One region of the Martinezella sp. CNPSo 3964 genome, then DNA from elsewhere that is predicted to be linked to it. Evidence: riboswitches for the same ligand, from Rfam matches in the RefSeq annotation. Region 1 holds a riboswitch; each other region holds the start of a gene.
What was found. Region 1 has a riboswitch for thiamine pyrophosphate ahead of thiB (thiamine ABC transporter substrate binding subunit). Riboswitches for the same ligand answer to the same signal wherever they lie in the genome.
Positions count from the first base shown of each region.

Region 2: linked by a shared signal. The riboswitch ahead of thiM (hydroxyethylthiazole kinase) and the one ahead of thiB (thiamine ABC transporter substrate binding subunit) in region 1 are both predicted to bind thiamine pyrophosphate.
Region 3: linked by a shared signal. The riboswitch ahead of thiC (phosphomethylpyrimidine synthase ThiC) and the one ahead of thiB (thiamine ABC transporter substrate binding subunit) in region 1 are both predicted to bind thiamine pyrophosphate.

Region 1 covers NZ_JBXSOW010000003.1:330,569-340,981, reverse strand. Annotated here, with positions in the region: gene AC13Q5_RS12075 (efflux RND transporter permease subunit) at 1-1,820, opposite strand, end outside; gene AC13Q5_RS12070 (efflux RND transporter periplasmic adaptor subunit) at 1,817-2,998, opposite strand; gene AC13Q5_RS12065 (ABC-F family ATP-binding cassette domain-containing protein) at 3,315-5,144, opposite strand; gene AC13Q5_RS12060 (thiamine diphosphokinase) at 5,147-5,800, opposite strand; gene AC13Q5_RS12055 (MarR family winged helix-turn-helix transcriptional regulator) at 5,873-6,400, opposite strand; gene AC13Q5_RS12050 (MFS transporter) at 6,568-8,109, shown strand; TPP riboswitch at 8,181-8,297, shown strand; gene thiB (thiamine ABC transporter substrate binding subunit) at 8,349-9,377, shown strand; gene thiP (thiamine/thiamine pyrophosphate ABC transporter permease ThiP) at 9,385-10,413, shown strand, end outside.
Region 2 covers NZ_JBXSOW010000005.1:454,011-464,423, reverse strand. Annotated here, with positions in the region: gene AC13Q5_RS18635 (sigma-54-dependent transcriptional regulator) at 1-1,139, shown strand, start outside; gene AC13Q5_RS18630 (hypothetical protein) at 1,194-2,804, opposite strand; gene yghU (glutathione-dependent disulfide-bond oxidoreductase) at 3,018-3,893, opposite strand; gene AC13Q5_RS18620 (DUF1127 domain-containing protein) at 4,466-4,612, opposite strand; TPP riboswitch at 4,841-4,937, shown strand; gene thiM (hydroxyethylthiazole kinase) at 4,988-5,791, shown strand; gene thiE (thiamine phosphate synthase) at 5,788-6,423, shown strand; gene thiD (bifunctional hydroxymethylpyrimidine kinase/phosphomethylpyrimidine kinase) at 6,420-7,226, shown strand; gene AC13Q5_RS18600 (3-oxoacyl-ACP reductase) at 7,238-8,002, shown strand; gene AC13Q5_RS18595 (undecaprenyl-diphosphate phosphatase) at 8,079-8,951, opposite strand; gene AC13Q5_RS18590 (hypothetical protein) at 9,145-9,357, opposite strand; gene AC13Q5_RS18585 (transcriptional regulator NanR) at 9,462-10,166, opposite strand; gene oiaX (3-oxo-isoapionate-4-phosphate decarboxylase OiaX) at 10,352-10,413, shown strand, end outside.
Region 3 covers NZ_JBXSOW010000005.1:272,350-282,762, forward strand. Annotated here, with positions in the region: gene thiO (glycine oxidase ThiO) at 1-119, opposite strand, end outside; gene thiC (phosphomethylpyrimidine synthase ThiC) at 121-1,947, opposite strand; TPP riboswitch at 2,040-2,172, opposite strand; gene AC13Q5_RS17790 (hypothetical protein) at 2,282-3,025, opposite strand; gene AC13Q5_RS17795 (porin) at 3,596-4,687, shown strand; gene AC13Q5_RS17800 (TetR family transcriptional regulator) at 4,922-5,563, opposite strand; gene AC13Q5_RS17805 (EF-hand domain-containing protein) at 6,062-6,904, shown strand; gene AC13Q5_RS17810 (RNA polymerase sigma factor) at 7,260-7,832, shown strand; gene AC13Q5_RS17815 (hypothetical protein) at 7,825-8,277, shown strand; gene AC13Q5_RS17820 (periplasmic heavy metal sensor) at 8,274-8,723, shown strand; gene AC13Q5_RS17825 (DUF1800 domain-containing protein) at 8,799-10,331, shown strand; gene AC13Q5_RS17830 (DUF1501 domain-containing protein) at 10,334-10,413, shown strand, end outside.

The DNA of each region.
Region 1 (10,413 bases):
ATGATCTCGGTCGCATTCTGGATGACGGCGTTGGTGCGCGCCAGCGACGCGCCGTCAGGCAGCTGTACCACGACGATGGCATAGCCCTGGTCCATTGTCGGAACGAAGCCCTGCGGCACGATCCTGCCCATATACCACGTGCCGGCCAGCAATCCGGCGAAGACGAGAAGCGCACAGGCGAGCGCCGCCCATGTCGTCACAAGGTGGCGCACGATCCAGGAATAACCGCTGCTCATCCGCTCGAAGCCGCGGTTGAACCCGTCACCCAAGGCGCGGCCGAAGCGCGCGAAGATATTCTTGGATTTCTCGTGACTGTGCGGGCGCAGCACGATCGCGGCGATTGCCGGCGACAGCGTCAGCGAGTTGAGACAGGAGATCGCCGTGGCGACGGAGATCGTGACGGCGAACTGCCGGTAGAACTGCCCGGAGATGCCAGGGATGAAGGCAGTCGGCACGAAGACGGCGATGAGCACCAGCGAAATTGCCAGAACGGCGGTGCCCACCTCATTCATCGTCACATGCGACGCCTCTTTCGGCGTCATGCCGAGCGCGAGGTTACGCTCGACATTCTCCACCACCACGATCGCATCATCGACGACGATACCGATCGCCAGCACCAGACCGAACAGCGTCAGCATGTTCAGCGAGAAGCCGAAGGCGAGCAGGAAGGCGAAGGTACCGATCAGTGAAACAGGGATTGCGACGATCGGGATAATCGCCGTCCGCCAGGATTGCAGGAACACCAGCACGACGATGGCGACGAGAACGGCCGCCTCGAAGATGGTCTTGTAGACCTCATGGATCGACTCGGCGATAAATTCCGTCGGGTTGTAGATGATGCGATATTCAAGCCCCTGCGGGAAATCCTTTGACAGGTCCTCCATCGTCTTCTGGATGTCGGCAGCAGCGGCGAGCGCATTGGTGCCGGGTCGGGCGAAGACGCCGAGCGCCACCGCCGGACTGCCGTTCAGATAGCTGTTGGTGACGTAATCCTGCGCCCCGAGCTCGATGCGCGCGACATCCTGCAGCTGCACGAGGCGGCCGTTGCCGGTCGCCTTGACGATGACGTAGCGAAATTGCCGTGCATCGGAAAAGCGCCCCTGCGTCGTGACGGTATATTGGAAGGCGTTGGTGCCGGAAACCGGCGGCCCGCCGATCGATCCGCCGGATACCTGCACGTTCTGGTCCCTGAGCGCCTGAACGATGTCGCCGGCGGTCATACCGTAGGCGGCAAGCTTTTCCGGATCGAGCCAAATGCGCAGCGAATATTGCCGCTCGCCGAAGAGCTGCACGTCGCCGACGCCATCCAGGCGCACGAGAACATCGCGGATGCGCGTGCGGGCATAGTTGGAGATGTAGAGCTGGTCGTAGCGATTGTTCGGCGACAGGAGATGCACGACCATCATCAGGTCAGGCGAGCTCTTGACCGTCGTGATGCCGATGCGGCGGACATCGTCGGGCAGGCGCGGCTCGGCGATGGCCACACGGTTCTGCACCAGCACCTGTGCCTTGTCGAGATCGGTGCCGAGCTTGAAGGTGATCGTCAGCGACATGGAACCGTCGGCGCTGGAGTAGGAGGACATGTAGAGCATGTCCTCGACGCCGTTGACTTCCTGCTCGATCGGCGTTGCCACCGTATCGGCGATGGTCTGGGCATCAGCGCCAGGATAAGAGGTGCGAATGACGATGGTGGGAGGCGCAACCTCGGGATATTGCGCCACCGGAAGCTGGAAATAGGCGATGCCGCCGACAATCAGCAGCACGATGGAGAGGACCGATGCAAAGATCGGTCGATCGACGAAGAAGTGGGAAAACCTCATTGGTTCGTCCCCTGTGCATCGGCCTGAGCCGGCGGCTCGTCATTCGTCGCCTGCTGCGGCAGTTCGATCAGCTGCGGCGTCACCTTGACGCCAGGCCGGATGCGCATCAACCCGTTGACGACGATGGTCTCGTCGCCGGTCATGCCGTCGCGGATGACGCGGTAGCCATAGAGCTTCGGTCCGAGGCGGACGGACTTCGGCGTAATGTTACCCGCCGTATCGACCGTATAGACGACGCGCTGGTTCTGATCCGAGCCGATGGCTTCGTCCGGAACGAGGATCGCCTTGTAGCTGTTGGAACCCTGCACCTGAACGCGCCCGAAGAGGCCGGGCTGGAGGATAAGATCAGGATTGGGAAAGCTGGCGCGGACGCGGATTGTGCCCGTTTCGTTGTCGACGCGGTTCTCGGCGAAATCGAGCTTGCCCTTGAACGGCTTCTGCTTGGAATCGGCAATCGTGACAGTGACATCAAGCCCGCCGCCGCCCTGCTGCAGGGCACTGCCGTTCTTACGGGCCTCGTCGGCATAGGAGAGCAGCCGGCGCTCGTCGACGTCGAAATAGAAATCGATCGGATCGAGCGAGACGATGGTCGTCAGCACGGTCTGGTCGGCCTGTACAAGATTGCCAACCGAGATCAGTCGCCGGTCGATGCGGCCGCTGAGCGGTGCGGTGATTTTGGTGAAATCCATGTCGAGATTGGCACGATCGACGGCTGCCTGCGCACCGCGTACGTTCGCCTCGGCGGAAACGAGATCACGGCGGCGGTCGTCGAGGGTCGATGCCGACTGACTGCCCGTCGTCGACAGCGATTGGGCACGTTTGAATTGCGCGTCGGCGAGCGTCAGCGACGAATTTGCCACTTCGAGCGAGGCCGTCGACTCGTTGAGCGCAGTGATGAAAGGCCGCTGGTCGATGACGAAGAGCAGGTCGCCCTGCTTGACCATGGTGCCATCCTTGAAATGCACTTCCTGCAGATAACCGCCCACCCGCGAGCGCACGGAAACTTCATCGACCGCCTGGAAGCGCCCGATGAACTCGTCGCTGTCGACGACATCGCGAACGACAGGCTTGGCGACCGTGACGGGCGGGGCCGGCGGAGCGCCCTGCGCCAGTGCCTGGGCACCAGAAAAAACGGCAAAAACACAGCTGAACAAAACGGCACGCAGCAGCATCGGCATGAAGGCCCCCTCGAAAAACCGCATGCGGCATCACGCGCCGTCATCACGGTAAGCGCTCACGAAATTTGCTTGCAACTTTCAGCGAAGGACCTGTCGCCATCAGGCGCAATCCAATCAGGTCGCTTCGGACTTCCCCAACATGCGCCACGGGCCACGTCGGCCCGGGGGTATCAACCGGCTCGTCGTCCGGCAGCATGCGTTAATGTATAAACGGTTTATCGGATTCGACAACAGGGAATGAACCGGCTGCGGTCGAGCGCAACCGATTGTTTTTACTGCATAGTAAAGACGCGCATAGGATGAGCGGATATGAGCCCTAGCCCTCCAGCTCCTCGCGCAGCATTTCGAGCTCCAGCCATTCCTCTTCCATCCTGGTCAGGCTTTCGCGCAGCTTTTCCATTTCCGCCGCAAGACGGTTGAACGTTGCGGCATCCTTGGAAAAGAGGTTCGGATCGGCCATTTTCTGCTCACGAGCGGCAATTTCGGCTTCGGCCTTGGCCATTTCCTTCGGCAGGTTTTCTAAGGCGAATTTCTGCTTGTAGGAAAGCTTTCCCTTGCCCTTCGAAGCATCGGCGGAAGACGGTGCGGTCTCCGCAGCCTTCGGCTTTTCGGCTGCCTTTTCCGCCCGCTTGCGCTCCTCGATCGCCCCCTTGCGCTGCGCGAGCATATCCGAATAACCGCCGGCATATTCGATCCAGCGCCCATCCGGATCTTCCGGATTGGCAGGCGCAATCGTCGAGGTCACAGTGCGATCAAGGAAATCACGATCGTGGCTGACGAGGATGACCGTGCCAGCAAAGCCGGAAACAATTTCCTGCAGCAGATCGAGGGTCTCGATGTCGAGGTCGTTCGTCGGTTCGTCGAGGATCAGAAGATTGGTCGGCCGCGACAGGATGCGCGCCAGCATCAACCGGGCGCGCTCGCCGCCGGAGAGGTTCTTGATCGGCGTGCGTGCCTGTTCCGGCTGGAACAGGAATTCCTTCATATAGCCGGTCACATGCCGCTGCTCGCCGTTGACGAGCAGGTTCTCACCGCGGCCGTCAGTCAGGTAGTTGGCGAGCGTATCTTCCGGGTTCAGCTCCTCGCGCTTCTGGTCGAGGGTGGCGATTTCCAGATTGGTGCCGAGCTTCACCGTGCCGCTGTCCGGCTCCAGCTGGCCTGTCAGCATCTTCAAAAGTGTGGTCTTGCCGGCACCGTTCGGACCGACGAGACCGATGCAATCGCCGCGATGCACGCGGATCGAGAACGGCGCGACGATAGCCCTGTCACCATAGGTCTTGGTGATCTTGTCGGCCTCGATCACCAGCTTGCCGCTCTCCTGCGCATCGGACGCAGCGGCCTGCACCGTGCCCAAAGCGCCCTTGTGGCCGCGATAGCGTGAACGCATGTCCTGCAGCTCGCCGAGCCGGCGCATATTGCGCTTGCGCCGCGCCGTCACGCCATAGCGCAGCCAGTGCTCCTCGCGCTCGATCTGCTTGCCGAGCTTGTGCTGCTCCAGCTCCTCAGCTTCCAGCACCTGATCCCGCCAGGCTTCGAAATGGGCAAATCCCCTGTCCAGCCGGCGCGAGGTGCCGCGATCGAGCCAGACGGTCGCCGTCGAGACCTTTTCGAGGAAGCGCCGATCGTGCGAGATCAAGACGAGTGCGCTGCGGCTCTTCTGCAGCTCGCCTTCCAGCCATTCGATGGTCGGCAGGTCCAGATGGTTCGTCGGCTCGTCGAGCAGCAGAATATCCGGTTCCGGCGCCAGAACGCGCGCCAGAGCCGCACGGCGCGCTTCACCGCCGGAGAGATTGTTCGGATCTTCCTCGCCGGTCAGGCCGAGATGCGAAAGTAGATACGTCACGCGATAGGGGTCGTCACCCGGTCCGAGACCAGCTTCGGCATAGGCCGCAACCGTTTTGTAACCGGCGAAATCCGGCGCCTGCTCGAGATAGCGCACGGTAGACGACGGATGGCGGAACACTTCGCCAGACTGCGCCTCGACAAGGCCGGCCGCGATCTTCAAAAGTGTCGACTTGCCCGAACCATTGCGGCCGACGAGGCAGATCTTGTCGCCTGGCTCCACCTGCAGCGCGGCACCGGCGAGCAATGGCGCGCCGCCGAAGCTCAGGAAGATGTCGTCGAGTTTCAGAATGGGAGGGGCCAAGATCAGACTCCGGAAAGGTCATAAGGGCGGGCAAGAACAATCGCCCTGCCGCTGCCGAGCGAAAAGCGCACATCACCTTCCGCCACGTTGGAAATGGTGCGCGATCCGCCAAAGGACAAATGAAAATCGCGCAAGGGATAACGGGCATTCTCAATGAACAGGCCCGTCAGATCGCTGAAGCCGAGGACGGAAAACAGCGAACCGGCCGGCAGCGCCAGCGTGAGATCGCCGGGCGGAAGTGGCACCGCCTCCTCGTCACCTGAAGTCAGCAAGACATCGAGACCTTTCTCTGCCAGATGCACGCCGTAGAGCAGATGCTGGATCGCGTGATCGGATCGCTCACCGCCCATGGCACCGGCAAGGATCAGTCTGGCGGCGCCGCGATCGATCGCTTCCGAGACGGCAATCTCGCCGTCGGTCGCAGCCTTCGCCGCCGGATAGGGCTGCTTGGGCACATTGGGAAACGCACCCAGCAGATCGGCGGGTGTGGAATCGAAATCGCCGACCCACAATTCCGGCTCCACGCCGAGCGCGACCGCATGGCGCATGCCGCCGTCGGCCGCAATGAAACGGCTGCCGGAAACCGCATCGCGCAACCGCTCCGTCAGACGAAGCTCGCCGCCGAGCAGGATGGTGAAGGTGGTGGACTGGCTCATGAGGCAAGCCCATAGCGCAAAGTCATATCCCTAGGGAAGAGCACCGTAGGCAAGAACGGCCGCGTCGACCGCTCAGTCGTCCGTTTCCTTGATGCGCGCCTGGAAAACCTGCTCGTAGCCGCTGACGTAACGATCGAACAGCAACGAGAAGCTCTCGATTTCCTCCGTTGTCCAATCGGCAAAGATGCTGCCGATGACGGAGAACTTCTGCGCCTGGATCTCCGACAGCAATCTCTGGCCGAGCGCGGTCAGCACCACGACGATGCGCCGCGCATCCGCCTGCGATGCCTTGCGGCGCAACACGCCGCGCGTCACCATGTCGGCAACGATGCGGCTTGCTCGCGAGGGATCGATGCGCAGCATCTCGGCGATGGTGCCAACGGTGACTTCGCCCGTCGCCTCCGCCCGCCTCACGACATCCAGCACGTCGAGGTGCGAAAGCTCGAGGCCCGGTGCCACGCTCTGGATGGCAAGCCTGCCGATCATGCGGCGGCCCGTCAGCAGCCGCATGCGCGTCATCGCCTGCCCGATGCGCAGGAGATTCTCGTCTTCGGTCAGCTCCGAGGCTTCAACTTCACGTGTATTGGTCGCAGATGTCATCTTTCCACCATATCAGAGGCAGAAAACAAATAAAACATGCAAACAGCATTCACCTGTCATTGACAATTATATGCTAATGGCACATATATCTCAAGTATGAAAACCGGGGCGTCCCGCGCATTCGATCGACCGCGCAGCGTTTCGGCCAAGCTCGGATTTCTTGCCCCATGGACATGCAGACAAAGTTCGCGCCGCTTGTGGCGGATCATAAACGGCGGCTTATACTCTTCCTGTTTCTGATGACTGCCATGTTTATGGCGACGCTGGACAACCAGATCGTCTCGACGGCACTGCCGACGATCGTCGGCGAGTTCGGCCATCTGGAGCGCTTCGGCTGGATCGGTTCGGCCTATCTTCTCTCCCTCTCAGCCGTCATGCCGGTTTACGGCAAACTCGGCGATCTCTTTGGCCGCAAATACGTGATGATGACGGCGATCGCGATCTTCACGATCGGCTCAGCCGTCTGCGGCCTCGCCGTTTCGATGGATACGCTCATCGCAGCTCGCGTCCTTCAAGGCCTCGGCGGCGGCGGCATCCTTGTGTCGATCTTCGCCGTCAACGCCGACCTCTTCGAACCGCGGGAACGCGCCCGCTACCAGAGCTATTCGAGCCTCGTACTGATGGCTTCCGGCGCCATCGGCCCCGTTCTCGGCGGCACGATGAGCGATCTCTTCGGCTGGCGCTCCATCTTCCTCGTCAATGTGCCAATCGGCTTCATCGTGCTGGCCGGCCTTGCCACCATGCTTCCCTATCGCAAGCCGGCCCGCCGCCCGAAGATCGATTATGCCGGCGCGATCGTTCTTGCCCTGACGACAACGAGCATCGTGCTTGCCGCCGACGGCACCGAACTCTTCGGATCGCTGCTGTCGCCGCAATGCCTCGGCATCATCGCTTTCGGCGTGATCTGCGCCATTGCCTGGGTCTTCATCGAGCGCCGCGCACCCGAGCCCATCGTACCGATGACGCTGTTCCGCAATCCGACATTCGGTCTGCTGCTGATCATCTCGATCACCAGCGGCGCCGTTGCGATCGGCATGGTCAATTATTTCGCGCTCTTCCTGCAGACGACGACGGGCCTTTCGCCCTCGATGGCCGGCCTGCTGTTCATTCTCCTGACTGGTGGTATCGTCTGCGGTTCGCTATCGGCTGGCCGGCTGATCGCCGCGAAGGGGCGCTACAAGCCCTTCGCCATCGCAAGTGCTGCCTGCAGTGCCATCGCATTTGCCTCGATCGCCGTCCTGCCTGCCGGCACACCCGTCGTCTTCATCGGCGGCCTGATGCTTCTGCACGGCATCGGAATCGGTCTTGCGCAGCAGGTACCCGTCATCGGCGTGCAGAATGCCGCGGCAGCCCGCGACGTTGGTGCTGCGACCGGCGCCGTCACGCTCTCGCGCATGGGCGGCGCCTCCATCGCCATCTCCATCTACGGCGCCATCATTGCCGCCAAGCTTGGCAATGTCGGCGTCTCGATCGCGGGCGTATCCAATATCGAGGAACTGACGCCGAAGATGATGGCCGCATTGCCCGAAGCAACCCGCGAGGCCGTCGCCAACGCCTATGCGAGCGCCTTCAGCCCGCTGTTCATGACGGCGGCCGGCATCTGCCTCATCGGTCTACTGACCTCGCTGACATTGAAGAACGTGCAACTTCCGGGGGCGACGCAGAAATTCGACAGCAGCACCACGGCCGCTGCGCACGCAGCCGAGTAACATCCCTCCGCCCGCAATCGACAAGGGAATCATTTCCCTTGTCATCCCTTCGTCACAGGGCTAAATCTGCCGACGCTCTAACGGGGTGCCTTATGTCCTTTCGGATATCTGGCTGAGAGGCTCTAACCGGCCAACCCGCGGAACCTGATCCGGCTAACACCGGCGGAGGGATTAGACGCGTGACGAAATCATGGCGCCCTTTCCCCTTCAAGACGAAACCAAAAAAAGGAGGCGCTGTCATGCAACACCGTTCGCTATTGTCATTCTTCGCCGGCCTGGCCCTTGCCGCCGGAACAAGCTTCTTTGCCGCACAGCCTGCTCAGGCAGCCGACAAGACCCTGACCATCTACACCTATGAGAGCTTTACCGCCGATTGGGGTCCGGGCGCCAAGATCAAGGCCGCTTTCGAGAAGACCTGCGGCTGCACGGTCAACTATGTCAGCGTCACCGATGGCGTGGCGCTTCTCTCCCGCCTGAAGCTGGAAGGCGCCGGCACCAAGGCCGATGTCGTCCTCGGCCTCGACACCAATCTCGTCGACGAGGCCAAAGATACCGGCCTGTTCGATGTGAGCGGCGTCGATACCTCGGCCCTCAAGGTTCCCGGTGGCTTCAAGGACGATGTCTTCGTGCCCTACGACTACGGCCACTTCGCCGTGATCTACGACAGCCAGACCGTCAAGAACCCGCCGAAGAGCATGAAGGATCTCGTCGAGGGCGACCCCTCGCAGAAGATCGTCATCGAAGACCCGCGCACCTCCACGCCAGGCCTCGGCCTGCTGCTCTGGGTCAAGTCGATCTATGGCGACAAGGCGGCCGACGCGTGGACGAAGCTCAAGGGTCGCATCCTGACCGTCACTCCCGGCTGGTCGGAAGCCTACGATCTCTTCACCAAGGGCGAAGCGCCGATGGTGCTCTCCTACACCACGTCGCCGGCTTATCACATGATCGAGGACAAGACCGACCGCTATCAGGCAGCCGCCTTCTCGGAAGGACACTATATCCAGATCGAGGTCGCCGGCCTTATCAAGTCCTCGCCGAACAAGGAGCTTGCTCGTGATTTCCTGAAGTTCATGATTTCCACAGGCTTCCAGGACATCATCCCGACAAGCAACTGGATGATGCCGGTCTCGGCAACTTCCGAGCCGCTGCCGGACGCCTTCAACAAGCTCGTGGTGCCTTCGAAGACCTTCCTGATGAGCCCGGCCGACGTCGACAAGAACCGCAAGGCGTGGATCGATGAATGGCTGACGGCCACCAGCGGCAATTGACGCCTTGATCATACTCACGGCACCCGAACGAAAACGCGTCATTTCCGGTGGGGCACTCAGCCTCGCCGGCATCGCGCTTTTCGTCGGGATCGCCGTGCTCGTCCTGCTCGCCGCCGGCATCGAATCCGGCGGCACCAATCCTCTGACCGATCCCTACCTGTTGCGCGTCCTGCGCTTCACGCTGCTGCAGGCAGTGCTCTCGACGTTGCTTTCCGTCGTGCTCGCCATTCCGGTCGCGCGCGCCTTGGCTCGTCAGCCTCGCTTTCCGGGCCGGTTGTGGCTGATCCGTCTGATGGCCGTGCCGATGGGTCTGCCCGTGCTGATCGGTGCATTAGGCTTGCTCGGCATATGGGGCAGGCAAGGACTGCTCAATCAGGCGCTTGCAGCACTCGGCCTATCACAGCCCGTCAGCATCTATGGCCTCACCGGCATCCTGCTGGCACATGTCTTCTTCAACATGCCGCTCTCCTGCCGACTGATGCTCGCGGGGCTGGAGCGCGTTCCCGCGGAATATTGGTTCGTGGCCGATGAGCTGGGCATGCGGCCCATCTCGGTCTTTCGCTTCATCGAATGGCCTATCCTGCGCGGCCTCATTCCGGGCATTGCCGGCCTGATCTTCATGCTCTGCGCGACCAGCTTCACGTTGGTCCTGATCCTCGGCGGCGGCCCGGCCGCGACGACGCTGGAAGTGGCGATCTATCAGGCGTTGCGCTTCGATTTCGATCCCGGCCGCGCCGTAATGCTGTCGCTGTTGCAAATCGTCATCACCCTCTTCGTCCTTGGCGCCATGATGCTGTTTCGCGCGCCGGACGATCACGGCCTCACCAGTGGTCGCACCCTGCGACGCATCGACGGGCAAAGAGTGGCCGCTCGATGGGTCGATACCATCATGCTGTTGGCAGCTACCCTCTTTCTCGGCCTGCCGCTCGCTTCGGTCGTCGTGACAGGCCTCGAGGCAAATCTTTTCAAGCTCGCCGGTCAGCCGATCTTCCTGCAGGCGGCCGCCACCAGCCTGGTCGTTGCGCTTGCCGCGGGC
Region 2 (10,413 bases), on a different contig from region 1:
TTCTGGTCACGGGTCATGGCGATATTCCGATGGCGGTGCAGGCGATCCAGGATGGCGCCTATGATTTTATCGCCAAGCCCTTCGCCACGGATCGGCTGGTACAGAGCGTGCGGCGCGCGGCCGAGAAACGGCGGCTCGTCCTGGAAAACCGGGCGCTGCGGCAGGCCGCAGAACAGGCGCAGGGCGATCTGCCGTTGATTGGCCAGACTCCGGCCATCGAGCGGCTGCGCCATACGCTGCGGCAGATCGCCGACACGGATGTCGACGTGCTGGTGACGGGTGAGACCGGCAGCGGCAAGGAGGTGGTGGCCAGCCTGCTGCATCGCTGGAGCCGGCGGGCGAAGGGCAATTTCGTCGCGCTGAACTGTGGCGCCCTGCCGGAAACCGTGATCGAAAGCGAATTGTTCGGCCATGAGCCGGGCGCTTTCACCGGCGCCCAGAAGAAGCGCGTCGGGCGTATAGAACATTCAAGTTCCGGCACCCTGTTTCTCGACGAGATCGAAAGCATGCCGCCGGCTATCCAGGTGCAGATGCTGCGCGTGCTGGAAATGCGCGAGGTGACGCCGCTCGGCACCAATGAGGTCCGCCCCGTCGATCTTCGCGTCGTCGCGGCGGCGAAGGTCGATCTCGCCGATCCGCGCCAGCGCGGCGATTTTCGCGAGGATCTCTACTATCGCCTCAACGTGGTCACGCTTTCCATTCCGCCGCTGCGCGAGCGGCGCGATGACATTCCCCTGCTCTTCGGCCATTTCGCCGATCGCGCCGCTGGCCGCTTCAAGCGCGAGGTGCCGGCGATATCCACAACGGTGCGCCGCCATCTGCAGCAGCACGACTGGCCAGGAAACGTCCGCGAGCTCTCGCATTTTGCCGAGCGTTTCGTGCTCGGCCTCGAATCGGCCCCGGCGGCAAAATCCGACGAAGCACCTATGGCGGATGAAGGCCTATCGTTGCCCGTTCGGGTGGAACGTTACGAAGCCGAACTCATTCGCGAAACCTTGTCGCAGAACAATGGCGATGTGCGTCGTACCATCGAGGCACTCGGCATTCCCAGAAAGACCTTCTACGACAAGCTCCAGCGGCACGGCATCGTCAGGGGCGATTTTGCCGGCTTTGATGGCGACGAACGACGCGGTTCATGACACGCCACCGATGAGCGAAACCATACCAGCTGAAGCGGCCTTGCGCGACACGCTTCACGCGCTGCGGCGCATCTCCTTGGCATTGGAACCGTCCCCTTGCTGTGCCGCGACCTCGGCAGTGCGATCCAATACGAGCATTGCTTGTACGATCACCGCCGCAAGCGCTTCATCGCTCTTGGAAGCCGCAACGACCAGCGGCGCGCTCAGGCAAATTCTAAGGGCACTAGCGGGCACATCGCCAAAATCGGCGCAGCGAACCGGCTGCCCAAGGCGCACCAACGCAACCCCTTTGCCCTCGAGGGCCAAATCCTTGTAGACGGCAGCCATTTCCGTCGCCGTCAGCATGGCGCCATCTGTGCAATTGCGCAGGTAGAACGAAAATACCGAGGGAATCTCGTCCCAACGAAGGAGCGATGACGTGCCCAATAGCTTCCGCCGATCCAAGGGCCGGCTCTGCAAGGGTTCGAAGGTCGGATCGTTCGCAAGCCGATCAGAGACTGCCTCGGCAAATGCGGACAAGACCTCGATCACGCGATCTTCAGGTATACCCACGAAACGTTCGAGCTCGAAGATGGCTGCTTTCCAGCGCAGCAGCAGGCCAAGATTGGCGCGTTCCGGCAAGATGTCACGAGCGGCCCAGCCCTCGGGCCATTCCGCCTTCCCGCAGTAATCCGCCAAGGCGGCAGGCAGGATGCGCGACTTGAATCGTTCCGACATTTGCGGCGGGCAGAGAAGCGCACCGCTGAAAATCGGTCCGGCAAGGAATTTCGACCCCGTGAGCGCGACCATGAAACCATGCGCGAGATAGGCGCGGATCGTTGCCGCCGACAGACGAAACTGGCAGGCATCGATCATGATATCCAGCACAGTCCCAAATCGTTCCTTCAAACCCATAACCGTCTCGAGGCTCGGCGCCAGCAGGCTGGTCTTTGATACGTCCGTTACCACGAGCAGGCATCTAAGGCCTGCTGCGCGGGCAAGTTCGATGAGGCCGCGCAACTCCTCCTCCACCTCGCTGTCGGTGCGAAGAGAGCCATCCTTGTTGCGCACGGCAATGGTGGCGTTGCGCGTGGCGCTCCCTGGCTGCAATTCCTCGCCCTTGGCGACTGCCCGCTCGCTGCTGACACGGCTCATGAAATGCCGCCCGGCCGACGCCGTCATGACGCCGCTGCCCGTCTCGTTCCCCATCAGCGTGATGGTCATCAGGGCGCGTTCGTCCTCACCCGCCAGCAGTGCGGCCGAAAAAAGGTGGATATCCGTGCCCGATGTGGCCAGGATCGCGTCGACCCTTGGTTGCGATATCTGGTTCAGGCCAAGCAGGCGCAACAGATCGTCGCGCACGCGCCCGACTTCGCGATCGTAGACGGCCGTCGACGATCCTGCTTCCATCGCCCTCATCAGGTCTCTGTAATAGGATTCGACCGCGGCAAAGGCGGCCGCAGAGATGGTGGATGCCGTAGACGAACCGAAAGCGAGATCTTCGGGCCGGGGCGCAGGGCCATAGCCATACATGTTGAGCCCGTTGACCGGATCGCAATCCAGCCGCTCATCTCCGCCCGATACCAGGTGCTTCAGAAGCGCATCCCTTGCCTCGCCTCGTTGCTGCGACAATGCACCTGCCGTCACGGTCTCATCCAGGGTACGGTCATCAGCAATTTGCTGCATGGAGAAGCATTCCTCTTTCGCCAAAATCGAAACGCTTCGCAGGATCGCGCCGCGTTCTATACCGAGCGGGGGACCCTCGGCAGTCGAACATTACGCTTCGCAAGGTGGAGCGAGGCTGACTTGCCAAGACCAGCAACGCCCGGTGGCAAGCACAATAAAAAACTCGCGGTCGGGAAGGCCGCGAGCTCATTAGTGCAAAAGGGAATTGTTGGATTAGCCGGCAGCTTCCAGCTTATCCTGCGTCTTCGTGTCGAAGTCGCTGGCATCGTGGCGCTCACGCAGCTGCTCGGACGGATCGCCCGACATGCGGTTGACCATGCGGCCGCGCTTGACGGCAGGACGCGAATAGACCTGCTCGGCCCAGCGCTGCACATTCTTGTAATCCTGCACTTGCAGGAACTCGGCCGCACCGTACTGCCAGCCCTTAGCCAGGCCGCCATACCACGGCCAGATGGCGATATCGGCAATCGTATAGTCGCTGCCGGCGATATATTCGCTTTCAGCGAGACGGCGGTCGAGGACATCGAGCTGGCGCTTCACCTCCATGGCGAAGCGGTCGATCGCATATTCGATCTTCGTCGGCGCATAGGCGTAGAAATGACCAAAGCCACCGCCGAGATAGGGCGCGCTGCCCATCTGCCAGAACAGCCAGGAGATGCATTCGGCGCGAGCCGGCTGCTCGGTCGGCAGGAAGGCACCGAACTTCTCGGCAAGATACATCAGGATCGATGCCGATTCGAAGACGCGGACCGGCTTCGGGCCACTGCGGTCGAGCAGAGCCGGGATCTTCGAATTCGGATTGACGTCAACGAAACCGCTACCGAACTGATCGCCCTCGCCGATCTTGATCAGCCAGGCATCATATTCGGCACCGCCAAGACCGAGCGCCAGCAGCTCTTCGAGCATGATGGTGACCTTCACGCCATTCGGTGTTCCCAGCGAATAGAGCTGGAGGGGATGGCGTCCCACAGGCAACTCCTTGTCGTGCGTCGGCCCGGCAATCGGACGGTTGATATTGGCGAACTGGCCGCCATTGGCCTTGTTCCAGGTCCAGATTTTCGGCGGCGAGTATTCGGCAGAACCGGTCATGGGCATCTTCCTTTTTCGGAAATCAAGTTTGGGGCGATCTTCGATGTAGCGCGCTACATAGGTCGCACATAGTGGCCACAGTTCATTTTTGCGAGAGGAGATTGCGCACTCTTTAATTCCCCGGTGCCGTTTGGCGCTCGGGCCGCTTGCCTCGGGCCAAGGTCCCTGCGCCAATTTAGGCCATTCGGAATCGCGTGGAGGTTCGATGAAACGAAAAAGCCTGCCGCGGGAGGAGGTGCGGCAGGCTTTCTACAAGAACCGAACAGCGGATGGGAGGAGGAGTTCCGCTGTTCCTGCAGTCGTCCCTGGGAGGAGGATAAGGACGTCTGCCAAGCGAAGGGATGCGGGAGGAGATGCATCGCTTCGGTGAGTAGGAACATACCAGTCTTTTGCTCAGTTCATAGGCATTTCTTTGCAAGGCAGTTATGCGCCATGCGAAAAGCGGAGAGCTGAACTGATGCAATCTTCGGCAAGCGCGGCAAAAGTGAACATCAATGTCCACAAAGCAAAAGCGCCTGCTCGAGGGAACAGGCGCTGGCATAAGGCAGCTTTATAACGAGCCGTTGCGGCCGTTAGCGAGCGATCGCTGCGCGGGCAACATTGCGGATTTCGCCGCGGTCGATACCCAGGTCGTGCAGTTCGCGCGTGGACATACGGCCCAGTTCAGCGACCGTCTGACGATACTTGCGCCAGTTATTGAAAGAGCGTGCTACGTTCATGATGATCCCCTTTCCTTGGGCTTTCGAAGCTGAGCGGCCGTGCTTGGCGCTCCCGTCGCTTCGATGAGAAACATATAGTCGAAGCCCGCAGCTTTTTGCAGAGCTAAGAGATCACTCCACCAATGCGTATATTGCATAGGTCGCCGAAAAAGCAGGCGATCGCCGCCGTCAGATTGGCTTTTGTGATTTGATGATGACAGCGACGCCTTTGTCTGCGAAAAGAAGAGAGATGAGAGACAGGGGCGTCCGCCATCCGGCGGGCTGAGAAGCACCCTTCGAACCTGAACCAGATCATGCTGGCGGAGGGAGTCGCTCGGGACCTCGTAAGCACAAGTACGTCGTCCCTATGCGTCTCGCCCGCCTGAAAGGGGCGATATGCAAGACCAAACAACTGCAGGCAATCTGCTTCACGCCATGCGGGCCAACCCTCCGCTCGTGCAATGCATCACCAATTTCGTCGCCATGAACATCGCGGCCAATGTGATGCTCGCCGCCGGGGCGTCGCCGGCAATGGTACATGCCGAAGAGGAAGCCGGCGAATTTGCGGCGATATCAGGCGCGCTGACAATCAATATCGGCACGCTTTCGACCGGCTGGCTTGCTGGCATGCTGAAGGCTGCGAGGTCGGCAAACAATGCCGGCAAGCCCTGGGTCCTCGATCCCGTCGCCCATTACGCGACTGCGTTTCGCCGCAAGGCGGTCGCGCAATTGCTCGAGTTGCAGCCGACGATCATTCGCGGCAACGCATCCGAGATCATCGCGCTCGCCGGTGGTACGAGCCGCGGCCAGGGCGTCGATAGCAGGGATGCCGTCGAACAAGCGGAAGATTCCGCCCGACTGCTCGCCGAAAAGCACGGCTGCATAGTCGCGGTCACTGGTGTCACGGATTTCGTGACGGATGGGCAGAAGGCGAAGCGCATCGCCGGCGGTTCGCCATTCATGCCGCAGGTCACAGCCCTCGGCTGCTCGCTCACCTGCCTCGTCGGTGCCTTTGCGGCGGCAACGACAAATGCGCCCTTAGAAGCGACCGTCGCCGCCCTGGCCGTCTTCGCCGTCGCCGGTACGCAGGCAGGCGCGGCGGCCGATGGCCCCGGCTCATTCTCCTGGCGCTTCCTTGATGCACTCGCTTCCCTCACGCCGGAGGTCCTCGATCGCGAAGCAAGGGTAACGGTAGCATGAAAGACTTCGACCTCTCGCTCTATCTCGTCCTCGATCCAGCGCTCTGCGCCGACCTCGGCATGGTTGAAACGACCCGTGCAGCCGTTGCCGGCGGCGCAACCATCGTGCAGTTGCGCGACAAACATGCTCCGACCGCAGCCATGATCGAGACAGGCCGCGCCCTCAAGCAAATTCTGCACGGAACGAATGTCCGGCTGATCGTCAACGACAATGTCGAGGTTGCCATCGCCATTGGCGCGGATGGCCTCCATATCGGCCAGGAGGATATGAATGCAGCCGATGCCCGCCGGATGATCGGGCCGGACATGATCCTCGGCCTCTCGGTGGAAACGGAAGCCCTCGCCTCCTCCGTAGATGCCGGCATCGTCGACTATGCCGGGATCGGCCCGGTCTTTTCAACGCCCACCAAGCCCGACCACAAGCAACCGATCGGCTTCGACGGACTTGCCCGCATCGTCAGGCGTTGCCCGGTTCCATCAGTCGCGATCGGTGGCCTCAAGGCAGAGCATGCTGCAAACGTCTACTCGGCCGGCGCCGGTGGTCTCGCGGTCGTCTCGGCCATATGCGGCCAACCGGACTCGCAAGCCGCGACAGCCCTCATCGCGAAAGCCATTAAGGAGGCCCGCCAATGATCCGCAACGTTCTATCCATTGCCGGCTCCGATCCCTCGGGTGGCGCCGGTATCCAGGCCGACTTGAAAACCTTCTCCGCCCGCGGCGTTTATGGGATGGCAGCCCTCACCGCCCTGACGGCGCAGAACACGCAGGGCGTCTCCGGCGTCCATCCCGTGCCTCCACATTTCGTCGCGGATCAGATCAATGCGATCTTTGCCGACGTCCATGTGGATGCCGTCAAGATCGGCATGATCGCCAATGCCGCCATCGCCAATGCCGTCGCAGACATTCTGACGCGACATCGCGATGTGCCCGTCGTCCTCGACCCGGTCATGATCGCCAAGGGCGGCGCCGCCCTGCTGGCTGCCGATGCCGTTGACGTGCTGACCACGCGGCTGCTGCCGCTGGCGACGGTCATTACACCGAACCTGCCCGAAGCGGCTGCGCTGTTGCACGACGTGGAGGCGAGAAGCCGCGGAGACATGGCACGTCAGGCACTCGCGCTGGCAGCGCTCGGGCCTTCGGCTGTCCTCGTCAAGGGCGGCCATCTCGAGGGTGACGAAAGCCCGGATGTGCTGGCAAGCGCCGGCCGCGTGGCCTGGTTCGAAGCCGAGCGGCTGCCGACCAAGAATACGCATGGGACAGGTTGCACGCTCTCCAGCGCCATCGCTGCGGAGATCGCCAAGGGCCTGCCGCTTCCCGAAGCTATCGCGGTCGGCAAAACCTATCTTGCTGCCGCGGTTGCTGCCGCAGGCCAGCTTTCCGTTGGGAGCGGCCACGGACCAGTGCAGCATTTCCATGCACTCTGGCCAAACAAATAAGGAGTAGAGAAATGAGTCTTTCACTCAAGGACCAAGTCGTCATCGTTTCCGGCGCCGGGCGTGGTCTCGGCGCCGCCATAGCGAAGGCCTTTGCCCGGGAAGGAGCGAAAGTGGCGATCAATTATCGCGCAAGCCGCGAGAGCGCAGAAGCGCTTGCAGCGGAGCTCGGCGATCATGCAAAAGCTTTTCAAGCCGATATTCGCGACGTGGAAGCCACCAAGCGGCTTGTTTCCGACGTTGCCAAGCATTTCGGAACGCCGACGACCATCGTGCACAATGCGCTGGCCGATTTCAGCTTCAACGGTGATGCGCGCTCGAAACTGGATGCCTTGAGTTGGGCAGAGATGGCTAAGCAGCTGGAAACCGCCCTGCAGGGCGGCTTGAACCTGATACAGGCGGCGCGACCGGCAATGGCTGAGGCAGGCTTCGGCCGGATCGTCACCATCGGCACCAACCTCTTCCAGAATCCGGTGGTGCCCTATCATGATTATACCGCGGCCAAGGCGGCATTGCTGTCGCTGACCCGCACGGCTGCCGCGGAACTCGGCCCGCTAGGAATCACAGTCAACATGGTCTCTGGCGGCCTCTTGCGTACGACGGATGCGAGCAGCGCCACGCCGGAAGCCGTCTTCGATATCATCGCCGCGAATACACCACTGCGCCGTGTCACATCGCCGGAAGAGGCGGCCGACGCAGTGCTCTTCTTCGCAAGCCCCTGGGCACGCGCCGTGACCGGGCAAAATCTGATCGTCGACGGCGGTCTCGTCTTCGGATAACGGCTCGAGAACGAAAAAGGCGCTGCCTTGAAAGGCAGCGCCAATTAAGCCTTCGCAGCCGGTTAGAACCGTCCGCTCACGCCCATCCCATGGTCAGCACGCCGAATATGATGACCGCGCCGAGCACGACGCGGTAGATGACGAAAGGCCAGGTCGAAAAGCGCTCCAGGAAGCGCATCAGTCCCCAGATGGTGATGAAGGACGATATGCTGCCAACAATCAGTCCGACGAGCAGGACCGACCAGGCCTCCATCGGGATGTGAGCTTTGTAGAGTGTGAACAGCTCCTTCAAGCCGGCGAGCGCAATGGCCGGCAAGCCCAACAGGAACGAGAACCGTGCCGCCTCCTCGCGCTTCAGGCCAAGGAACAGCGCACCAGTCAGTGTCGAACCGGAACGCGAGACACCGGGAACAAGCGCACCGACTTGTGTGATGCCGACGAAAAGAGCATCGATCAGCGTCATCTGCTCGATATCTTTCCGGTGGCGGCTGTAGAGTTCCGCGATCGCCAGCAACAAGCCCATGACCAGGCAGGCGATACCGATCACCCAGAGGCTGCGGAACGACGTGCCGCAGGCATTCAAGGAGGATGACAGGAGCAGGCCGGCGATCACGATCGGTACGGTCGCAATCACGATGGCGATCGCAAGGCGGATGGCGGGCGAACGCCAATCCCTTTGCCTGATCGCATCAAGAGATCCAAAGGTAACATAGCGAACGTCGCTCCAGAAATAGGAGACAATCGCGGCTAGGGCGGCAAGCTGCATCGTAGCCGAGAAGGCAGAACCTGGGTCCTGCCAGCCGAGCAAGGCTGGCACCAGGCGCATGTGGGCAGTGGACGAAACCGGCAGCAGCTCCGTCAATCCCTGCACGACGCCTAGAATTGCGATCTTGGCATAGCCCAGGGCGACAAAGCCCGTGTCCACGCCTTGCGTACAAACATCAGCCACGTTTTGATATCCTCAGTTGTTCATGGGGGCTTGCACCGGAGTGGTGCGACGAACTAGCTGTGAAACTGGTTCCAAATTTGAAATTGGCAACACCTGGCGAAGGTGTCGCCGATTTCGCATCGGGACAGGGCGAGGATATAGCCGCGCAGGCTGAACTCTATCTGAAATTGCCGGCTCGAATTTCGGAGTATTTCTAGCCTTCATCATCCGGCAACGACTGCATATAGCGGATCATGGTGTAGAAGCCGGCGAGAAGGACCAACGCACCTGCCGCATGATGCAGATTGTGCAGCATCGCATGATGATGCCTGAGTAGAAGGCAGCTCAGATTATAAAGGGTTATGGCGACTGCCGTCATGATGGAGGCAAGCAAAAGCGCCACGTTTCGCTGAAAGAAATGGATCATCACGCACACCTCATTTGTATGCCAACAGATTCTATAAGGATTGGGGAGGAATTACGACAAAGGCGCTAAGCCGCTATGCCCTCGCAGGGCGAAGACCGACGGGTTCATTTGGTATAAAGCGCCCGCGACCGCTCCAGATGTTTGAGCATCGCCTGCTCGGCTCCATCGGCATCGTTTTCAGCCAGGCGCGCAAGGATTTCCTCGTGTTCGACCAGCGTGAACTTTTCCTTGCCGGTCCAGATCAGCATGTCGGTGTGATAGGCTTTCAGCCATGCGAGCATCGCCTCGCTGACGGCGCCGAAGATCGGATTGCCGGAAATCTGAGCAATACGCGTATGGAACTGCATATCGGCAGAAATGAAGTCCTCCGCATGGCCAAGGGACGCGCGCTGCCGCTCGATGATCTCGTGAAGATCGTCAACATCCTTCTTGCTCGTGCGCTGGGCCGCCTCTCGCGCCATGCCGCGCTCGAAGAAGATGCGCGCACTCTTCAGCTGTTCGAGCGAGTCGGACGATTGCGACAACATGATCTTTGCGGTCAGATCGACCTGCCGGAAGATCGATTTCGCCGTGAGCTGCAGCACCTTCGCACGTTCGCCGTGGGAAATGTTGACCAGCCCCATATTGGCAAGTGCCTGCATGGCTTCGCGGATCGCCGGACGCCCGACACCGAAGCGCTCCATAAGAACGCGCTCGGACGGCATCTCATCCCCAGGCTTGAGCTCGCCCGATGTGATCAACCGTTCCAGCCGGTCGAATACTTCATCTGATAGCTTTCGACGTACAATTTGTTCGACAGGCTGGCTCATGGAATCCCGCTTTCCCAAAGCTTTTCTCCCTTATGCATTTTTGGCCGCCATGGCGGAAGCCCATACGAAACGCCTTATCGGCAACCGGGCAAAAAAATCGTTGCAGAAGTTGGAATACTCATTATACCAGATCACCAGTTTGCGCCACGCGAAAAATCGTCGGCGAGAGGAGCATTCATCCACTCATGACCATCACCATCACCTACCGTATCGAAACGCCCGGCAGCATCGAGGCGATGGCTCGCAA
Region 3 (10,413 bases), on a different contig from region 1:
GAGGCGGCACGGCCGAAGTTGCGGCTTGGGTCCGAAATTGTGACTTCAGCCCCGTGCCGCATCAGTTCGTGGGCAACCGTGAGGCCGGCAACGCCGGCCCCTTTGACGAGAACGCGCATGTCACTCGGCCGGGTGGGTGGTGGTGTCGACCGGCATATAGAGGTCTCCGCCCTCCCGATATTTGGCTGCCATGGCTTCCAGCCCTTCCTTCTGCGCTTCGGCGCGAATGTCGTGTGAAATCCGCATCGAGCAGAATTTCGGACCGCACATCGAGCAGAAATGCGCCACCTTGTGGGCTTCCTTCGGCAGGGTCTCGTCATGGAAGCTGCGGGCGGTGTCCGGGTCGAGCGACAGGTTGAACTGATCCTCCCAGCGGAACTCGAACCGGGCGCGCGACAGGGCGTCGTCACGCACCTGGGCGGCCGGATGACCCTTGGCGAGATCGGCTGCATGGGCTGCGATCTTGTAGGTGATGACGCCGGTCTTGACGTCGTTGCGGTCGGGCAGGCCGAGATGCTCCTTCGGGGTGACGTAGCAGAGCATCGCCGTGCCGAACCAGCCGATCATGGCGGCACCGATGCCGGAGGTAATGTGGTCGTAGCCCGGTGCGATATCCGTCGTCAGCGGTCCCAGCGTGTAGAAGGGCGCTTCGCCGCAGACGGCGAGCTGCTTGTCCATGTTTTCCTTGATCTTGTGCATCGGCACATGGCCGGGGCCCTCGATCATCACCTGGCAATCTTTTGCCCAGGCGATCTTCGTCAACTCGCCAAGCGTTTCGAGTTCGGCAAATTGCGCGGCGTCGTTGGCGTCGGCGATCGAGCCGGGGCGCAGACCGTCACCGAGCGAGAAGGAGACGTCATAGGCGCGGCAGATATCGCAGATTTCCTCGAAATGCTCGTAAAGGAAGCTCTCGCGATGGTGATGAAGACACCACTTGGCCATGATCGAGCCGCCGCGCGAGACGATGCCGGTGACACGATTGACGGTGAGCGGAATGTAATGCAGCCGCACGCCGGCATGGATGGTGAAATAGTCGACGCCCTGTTCGGCCTGCTCGATCAGCGTGTCGCGATAGACCTCCCAGGTCAGTTCCTCGGCAATGCCGCCGACCTTTTCCAGCGCCTGATAGAGCGGCACCGTACCGATCGGCAGCGGGGAATTGCGGATGATCCATTCGCGGATGTTGTGGATATTGCGGCCGGTCGAGAGATCCATGACGGTGTCGGCACCCCAGCGGGCGGCCCAGACCATCTTCTCGACCTCTTCCGCCATCGAGGAGGTAACGGCGGAATTGCCGATATTGGCGTTGATCTTCACCAGGAAGTTCCGGCCGATGATCATCGGCTCGCTTTCGGGGTGATTGATGTTGGCCGGGATGATCGCACGTCCGGCGGCAACCTCCTGGCGAACGAACTCCGGCGTGACATGGTCGGGAATATGAGCGCCAAAACTCTCGCCGTCGCGAATCAGCGCTTCGGCTTTCGCCTTGCGGCCGAGATTCTCGCGGATGGCGATGAATTCCATCTCGGGCGTGATGATGCCGGCCCGCGCATAGGCGAGCTGTGTGACCGCTTTGCCGTCCTTTGCCCGCAGCGGCTGGAGCTTGGCGGGAAATTCCGGCGTCAGTCGATCGCCAGTCACAAAGCCGTTGTCTTCGGGGCGCACATGGCGGCCCCCATAGGCCTCGACATCACCGCGCGCGAGCACCCAGTCACGGCGAAGCTGCGACAGGCCCTGTTCGATGCGGATATCGGCGCCGTCGATCGTATAGGGACCGGAGGAATCGTAGACAATGACGGGCGGCTCGCCCGATGTCGGATGGACGCTGATTTCGCGCATCGGCACGCGGATGTCTGTGTGAATGTCCCCGGGGACATAGATCTTGCGCGACGCCGGCAGCGGGCCTGTGGTGACGGTCGGGGTGAGATTCTTTGCGGCAATGTTCATGGTTTGAGGCTCCAAGTTGCAGTTGGAGACCCAGTCAATCAGCCGGAATGATGGAAAGACGCCGGCATGGAATCCACGCAGGAATCCGTAGCCTTCGAGCGCTTGCACCGTCCCTACGCCAGTATGAACTGGATCAGGTTCAACGGGTCACTGCGCCCACAATCGGCAAAGCCGCATTGTTCAGCAGTATCTCAGCCCCTTGCCGGGACCCCCCTGGTGAATGTCGAAAAGGCTATGCCTTACTGTTATCCTCTGTCAACCCCACAGCGATGGTCGCATCGTTCGGGAGATTGAGCGCTGCCGCCTCTAGTTGATCACAACCTTTGCGTGCTTTTTAGTAGCGTGGTGCGGTATTGCCGACGAAGCGATGAGGGCCGGTATGGGAAAGCTTGCTGGCGGTATCGAGCCAGATCTTGCCGCCAAGCGCTCGCCAGCGGTGACAGAAGGCAAAATCCTCGCTGAGATAAATTCCCGTTCCTTCCTCGACCATGCATTCGAATAGGGCATATTGCGTGCTCGGCGAACGTTTTGTGCTGGGATAGGCGTGGATTGCGTTGTAGCGCAGTTCGGGATAGGCGGCGATCATTCTCTCGATGACGTTGCGCTTGATTAGAAGCATGCCCGTCCCTGCATAGACGGCGCTGACGAAATCGCCTTCACGCTCGGCAATCTGGCCGACAAGCGGGGTTCCGACATAATGAAGTGCGGCGGCCGCAAGGGTTTCGCCGTTTGGTGAATTGATGCGGGCCGCCGTCTCCCAATCATAATCCTTGATCGGATACATGGCGGCGACGACATCCTTGTCGGCGTCCAGCAGCCTCATGACCTGATCGGGCTCGAAGCTGATGTCGGCGTCGATGAAGAGCATATGGGTTGCTGTCGTGTCGTTCAGGAAGGACGAAACAAGCGTGTTGCGGCTGCGGGTGATCAGGGCGTCATTGCCGAGCAGAGCTAGGGTTAGTTGTATGCCTGCCTGTGCTCCGGTCTGCATCAGGGAAAAAATGGACTGCATATAGTCCTTGGTAACGAGGCCACCGAAGCAAGGGGTCGCTATGAAGATCAGCCGATTCTCATTCATTCGCGATTTTCCCTCTCTGATGGCGCGACTCGGCGGAATCTAGGGAAATTCAATATTTCTGTGTGTACCGAATTATTGAAATTTGTTGCTGATCTTTGCTCAAGCCGACTGGCGGAGGCGTCCTAGCCGTGCCGCCATCGATTGCCCACATCGCGTTGGCCCCAGATATGGTGACGATCCTGCTTGGCGGGGGCTTTCACGAACAGGTGTCTCTTTGCGATCGTTGCGAGGTGCCGCCTTGGCCTGCTGTCGCGAGTTGCATTTAAGCAACAGCGCCCAAGACTAACGTCTCGGCACGTTTCATATAATTGACAAACATACGGGCTGTTTGTAAATCCAATGCAGGACATAAGTTGTCTTACGGTCGAGCAATCGGTCGGATCGGTAGAGGCATTTCAAAACCTTTTACCGCGGGGGTAATCATGAAGGTTCGAGGGGACTCAAGCCAACATCAGGTGCGTATTTGCCGGACTGCCCGGTCGTGTTTTGACCAAACCGATCGCTTGGGTAGTGTTCAAGTTCTGCGCTCGCGGTAAAATAGAAGTGCATATTACAACCAGGAGTTTAATTATGAACATCAAGAGCCTTCTTCTCGGCTCCGCTGCTGCGCTTGCAGCAGTATCCGGTGCTCACGCGGCTGATGCTATCGTAGCAGCTGAGCCGGAGCCGCTGGAATACGTCCGTATCTGCGACGCATACGGTGCTGGCTACTTCTTCATTCCGGGCACGGAAACCTGCCTCAAGATCGGCGGCCGCGTCCGTACCGAAGGCGAGTGGTACGATGCCTACAACCCGAACAGCAAGAACGGTACGCTGTGGCACACCCGTGCAGAGCTGAGCGTCGACACCGCGACCGACACCGAATACGGCCCGCTGAAGACCAACACGGTCATCCGTTGGGACTGGAACGACGGCAACTCCACCTCCACGAAGCTGCTGTTCGCTAACATCAGCCTCGGTGGTTTCCTCGTCGGCAAGGCAGACTCGCAGTATAACTCCTACATCGGTTATGCCGGCGACGTCATCAACGACGACGTGATCTATGACGGCCCGTACGAACTCAACCAGTTGACCTACAACTACGATGCCGGCAACGGCTTCACGGCTGTGATCTCGGTTGAAGACTCGAACTCCAGTGGTTCTGGCGCTTCCTACGGCGCAAGCTGGTGGTCCGACGACAAGGGCAACCACTACGCTCCTGACGTTGTTGCCGGTGCTGGCTTCAAGTCTGGCGCATGGGGCTTCAAGGTTGTCGGCGGTTACGACTCGATCGTCGAAGAAGGCGCTGTCAAGGCCCGCGTCGATGCCGACTTCGGCACGTTCTCGGCCTTCTTGATGGGTGGCTGGAACACCAACGGCGACAAGCTCAACAAGTACGCCGGCACTAACCTCGATCGTTCGGCTTGCCCTGTTAACGATCCGTCGAAGTGCGGCTGGGGTGACTGGGCAGTTTGGGGCGGCGTTGGCGTTCCGATCAACGAAAAGCTGAAGTGGAACCTGCAGCTCGCCTACACCGACTCCAAGATCTTCGCCGCTACGACGAACGTCAAGTGGAACCCGGTTAAGAACCTGCTCATCGAGCCGGAAGTCTCCTACACCAACTTCGATTCTGTGAACCAGGATCAGTGGGCTGGTATCCTGCGCTTCGAACGCGCCTTCTAATATTGAATTATCCGGCTCAATGCCGGGTAAGAGAAGCCTGACGTTCCAATCCGTCAGGCTTCTTTCATCGATCGGTTGACCTCCGATCAAAGCAAAGGATCTGGCTTTCCCTCCGGATCCTTTTTTATTTGCAAGCTTTGAGGAATCGGTTCGGTCTCGCAGACGCTTAGAACCGCTCTCGCTGGTTTTCTTAATTTCCAAAGGGAAAACCGCTATGCGCCTTTCCCGGAATCGTTAGATCGCGGTAATCGCCAGCTCCTGCGTCTGGGCCAGCGGGAACCACGTCTTCAGCACCATCTTTATGAACATCTGTCCGCACGGGACCAGTTCGAAACTGCCCCGATCGATCGTCCATTCGGTGATCAGGCCGCCGATGACCGCTGTCAAGGCGGAAGCGGCCGTATCTGGCGTCCAGGGAGCCGGAAGTTTCGTCTTTTCATCCATCAGGGTGAAAATGCGTTCGAAATTTTCGTGCATGTCATGCCTGAACGAGCTCGCCCGGCTTGTCGTCCCGTCGCAAAATGCCATGTCGAGATGCATCATCACCTTCAACATGCTGCGCTTGCGCGGATCGCCGTGAACGTCGTCGAATATCGCAGCTATCGTATCGGCGATCAGATCGAGCGGATTTGGCGGCAGCTCCTTGGACATCCGCTCCGCCAATTCCTGAAACGGCTGCTGGGCCTCGTCGCGAATCGCGAACATCAGCCCCTGCTTGTTCTTGAAATGCCAGTGCACTGCCCCCCGCGTGACACCGGCGGCTGCGGCTATCTCTTCGAGGCTGACATTCTCGTAGCCTTTGTCAAGGAACAGAGCCTTTGCAGACTGCAAAATCTCGTTCCTCGTCTCCGCCGCCTCCTCCTTAGTTCGCCTCATTCACCTCTCCACAGAAACTGATGTTCAAGCTGTGCCCCTCTTTTTGATATTCTCTATCCATCAATGCCGCTCAGTGCTGGAGCCCATATACTAGCAATGCTCAACAGAGTGGCGGAATTTATATATTCCCTAAAAATTGAGGAAGGAAATCGCAATAGGATGTGTTCGTCAAGCGTCTATAAGCCACGCGCAAGTTTCCTTGTGCAATTTCCCCACGTTGGGAAGTGAAAATCGAAAATGTGCAGATGCCAATATAGCCATGATGGCGACATACATATTGGTGGGGTGATCCCGGGTATGCTTGCTCTGGAAAAGATGCATCGGTCAAGTTGGGGCGCAAGACGCGTTTGATCGGAGCATTCGCAAGTCCATCCGCTCATATCGATTATCGAAGCCATGCCTCCGCCTCAACGCGGCCGGGCCTGGCATCGATTGTGTTCAAGTCGCGTACGCATAAGCCATCTGAGTTCCTCTCAACGCTCGTATCTGGAGGCCCCAATGACGAGCATCTACTCGATCTCATCGAGCAATTACTATCAATACCAGACCTCGCGCTCGACAGCGTCGACGACTGACGATTCCATTGCATCTCTGCTGTCCGACAGCTCCTCCGGCAATTCGTCGGGTAGTTCTTCCGGCACGAGTTCCTCTTCCTCGTCCTCTTCGGACGATCAGTCGCAGATTGCCTCGGCTGAACAGCTCGTCGCGCAGCTGATGAACATGATTCTCAATCTGCAAGCCGGCATGGGCAGCGATAGCTCGACATCGGGATCAGACAGCAATTCCAGCAGTTCGACGTCAAGTACTCAGCAGACTTCCGCAACTGGCAGCCAGGACAACAGCCAAAGCGATATGATCAGCGCCATGGACAGCAATGGCGACGGAAATATCAGCGAAGCGGAATTCGTGGCTGCGCGCCCGTCGGACGTCAGCGAAACCCAGGCACAGCAGCTGTTCCAGAGCTTCGACACCGGCAATACCGGCTCACTCACCGAAGCGCAGCTTGCGAAAGCCATGCAGGCAGGCCAGCAGCAACCCCCACCACCACCGGGTGGCCAGATGAGCGGCGATGACCTCTCTGCCGCGTTTTCCTCCATGGATACGAACGGCGACGGTAGCGTCAGCGAATCCGAATTCGTGGCCGCCCGTCCTTCCGACGTAAGCGAAGACCAGGCAACGTCGCTGTTCAAGAGCCTCGACACGTCCGGTTCCGGGTCGTTGACGCAGACCCAGTTCGAACAGGCCATGAAGGCACAGCAATCGCAGTTGCCGGATTTCGGAAGCCTCTACTCGACCAATGAGCAGGATTTGACGACGACGAGCGATCTGCTGACGCTCTGATCGGACGAGAACTTTAGCAATTGATCATGCGAAGTGCCGGCAAACCCGGGCAGAAGAGATTGAAACTTCTGTCTCCGGGTGAGCCGGCCCTTCTTTTCCTGTTTGGCAGATGGCCTCTGGGCTTGGAAAGAAAATTCGAAAAGCCTTGACCTGCAAGCGACGGAATTCGGCTAGTGCGGCGTTCAATCCTTGTGAACCTGTGTTTGACGTCGAAGGATGATACGCTGACCGAGATGCTGCAATCCAAGTGGCGCCGCTTGCCGGAGTTGACGGCAAGGCGGGATTTGCCGGCCAACAGGCCGGAGCCCGCGTGCCATGCCGGTATCGCAGGAAACTGGAGCGGTGGCGATTGTCGATGAAGTGGGATCGCGCGCCCAAGAGTGGCGACCCGGATGAGGATCTGCTCGGTCGCATCGCTGCGGGCGACGTTCCGGCGATGCGCATGATGATAACGCGGCAGTTGCCTCGCATCGTTGCCGTGGCAACCCGCATGCTTGGCGATGCGGCCGAGGCCGAGGATGTGGCGCAGGAGACGTTTCTGCGCGTCTGGCGCAATGCCGGCGGCTGGCGACAGGGCAATGCCCGTTTCAGCACCTGGGTGCATCGCGTGGCGACCAACCTCTGTTACGATCGCCTGCGGCGTCGCAAGGACGTTCTTGCCGAGCATCCACCCGATATCGAGTATGAAGGGCCGGCGCCGGATGCGGGTTTGATGAGCGAGGACGATCCGTCCAAGCGTGTGGAGCGGGCCATGCAGATGATCGCGCCCAGGCAGCGCGAGGCGATCATTCTGGTTTATTATCAGGCGCTGTCGAATGCGGAGGCAGCTGAAGTCATGGATGTCAGCGTCGACGCACTGGAAAGCCTGCTTGCGCGTGGAAGGCGCTCCTTGCAGGTGCTTTTGTTGAAGGAACAGGGCGATGGTTGAGAATATCGCGGGTCCGATGAATGCCGAACGGTTTGAGGCGCTGACTGCGGCCTATGGCGGCGATATCGGCCGATGGCCGCAGGCGGAGCGCGCGGCTGCGCGGGATTTTGCCAAGAACCCCGCCGCCGCAGAAACGCTTGCCCGCGCCGCCGATCTGGATGCATTGCTCGACACATACGTCGTGAAGCCCCGCCACGCCGGCCTGGAGGAGCGAATTCTCGCAAAGCTCGTTCGCCGCCTGACGATACGAAACTGGTTCCGGTTCGGCTCTGCCGGCATCGGCCTCGTGGGGGTCGGCATAGCCGGCGCGCTTGCCGGCAGCATTGCCATTGCCGTCTTGGCTCCGAGCTTGACGTCCGACACCTCAGTCGTCTCCGATGGAACCGCGACCATGTTCGGCGATATCGGGCCGGACGCGGGTATAGCGCAGCAGGACAGCCAATGACGGATCGCAGCTTTCGAATAGTGGTCATTTCTCTTTTGGTACTGAACACGTTCCTGATCGGAGCGTTGGCCGGCGGCGGGCTGACCTGGATACGCAAGACCCAGGCGCGGGCCGGAATGATGCCGCTAGCCGGCGAGCAATTGCCTTCGGCGCAGAAGAAGGCTTTGCGCGCGGCGCTCAATGAGGCACGCAAGGACGAACGTCAGATCATTCTCGAGGCACAGCAGGCCAAAGTCGACGCTGCCTCCATTCTTGGGCAGCCGACGCTGGATAAGGAGGCACTCTCGGCGGCGCTGGCAAGGGCGCGCGATGCCGACATCGCCTTGAGGGCGAAGCTGGAGCAGCGTGCAGTCGATTTTGCAGCAGGGCTCTCCTATGACGAGCGTCGAGCGCTCGCCGAAAGTCTGGTCCGCCGTAGCATGCCGAAGGCTGCTGCCACAAAATGATCACACTTGCCGAGCGACGGATCGAAACCAAGCCTGCGTTAAAGGAGCATGTTTGATGCAGGAGTTGGCAAGGCCATGGCTCAGCAGTCCAATGATGTTTACGCCGCGCTCGCTCTTTCCCGCTTTGGGCTAGGGGCAGACCACAACGGCACCACCTCGATCGCGGCTGATCCGCGGGGTGCGTTGCTGGAAGAAATCACCGAGCGTTTCGTCCCGGTTCCGGTCGGGCCGCAGCTGCAATCGACGGCCGATCTTCTCGTTTCTCTGTACGCATTCCAGGAACAGCGCAAGGAGGCGAGGCAGCAGGCCGCAGCCGCTGTCGCCGCGGTGCCGCAGGACAAGCAGATGCAAGGCCCTCAGCAGCCGCAGAAGCCGCCGGTACAGCCTTCCGGCGCAATGGCAGGGCAGCCCAACAATCAGGCCCAGCCGAATAACCAGGCCATGGCGGCGGTCATCGGCAAGGCAGTCGAGAAGCTGGAAAAGCCGGCAATGCCCTATCTGCCGCAGCAGATCCTGTTGGCTGAGGTGGATGCCCGCTTCAACGGCACGATCCGGCAGCCATTGATCGGCTTTGGCGAGCGGCTTGCCATGTTCTGGGCAAACCACTTCGCGGTCGCCGTCTCGAAGAGCGAGGAAGTTCATATCGTTGCCGGCGCCTTCGAGCGCGAAGCGATCCGGCCGCATGTTTTCGGACGTTTCGCCGATATGCTGCTTGCTGTCGAGACTCATCCGGCCATGCTCGGCTATCTCGACAACCAGCAGTCGATCGGGCCGAACTCCAAGGCCAACGCCAACAAGAAGCGCGGTCTCAACGAGAACCTTGCCCGCGAAACGCTGGAGCTCCACACGCTCGGCGTCAATGGCGGCTACACGCAGGCCGACGTGACGACGCTTGCCAAGATTATTACAGGCTGGACGGTGGCGCGCGCCGAGGGCAAGCTCGGGACGCCCGGCACCTTCGTCTTCAACGTCGGCGCCCATGAGCCTGGCGACCAGACGTTGCTCGGTCTTACCTATGCCGATAATGGTGTGGGGCAGGGGCGCGAAGCGCTGCGCGATCTCGCCCGCCATCCGGCGACGGCGCAGCATATTGCCACCAAGCTTGTTCGGCATTTCGTCGCCGATACGCCGCCGCCAGAGCTTGTGCAGACCGTCGCTGCGACCTTCAGCAAGACGGATGGCGATCTTTCGGCCGTCTATCGAGCGCTCGTCGGCTCCGACGATGCGTGGAACCCGACACTCTCAAAGGTTCGCTCGCCCCTGGAATTCATGACCGCGCTTCTGCGGGCAAGCGGCGAGACGCCGAAGCCGAACGTCATTCTTGGCGCCTTGACCGCCATGGGCCAGCCCTTCTGGGCGCCGGCCGGCCCCAATGGCTTTGCAGACACCGTCGATGTCTGGGCCTCCAGCGAGAGCCTCAGCATGCGCATGGATGTCGCCAATATGATTGCCAACGCGGCGGCGCCTCAAGCCGATCCTCGCCGCTTCGTTTCCGACAGCCTTGGGCCGCTTCTCTCGCAGGAAACGCTGCAGGCGGTATCGCGCGCGGAGACCCGAAACCAGGGTTTGACGATCGCTTATCTTTCCCCCGAATTTCAAAGGCGCTGACCATGACCTGCGAACTCATGACACCCACCCGTCGTGCTGTCCTTGGTGCTTCAGGCGCCTTGTTTGCCTGGGCTTTCATCCC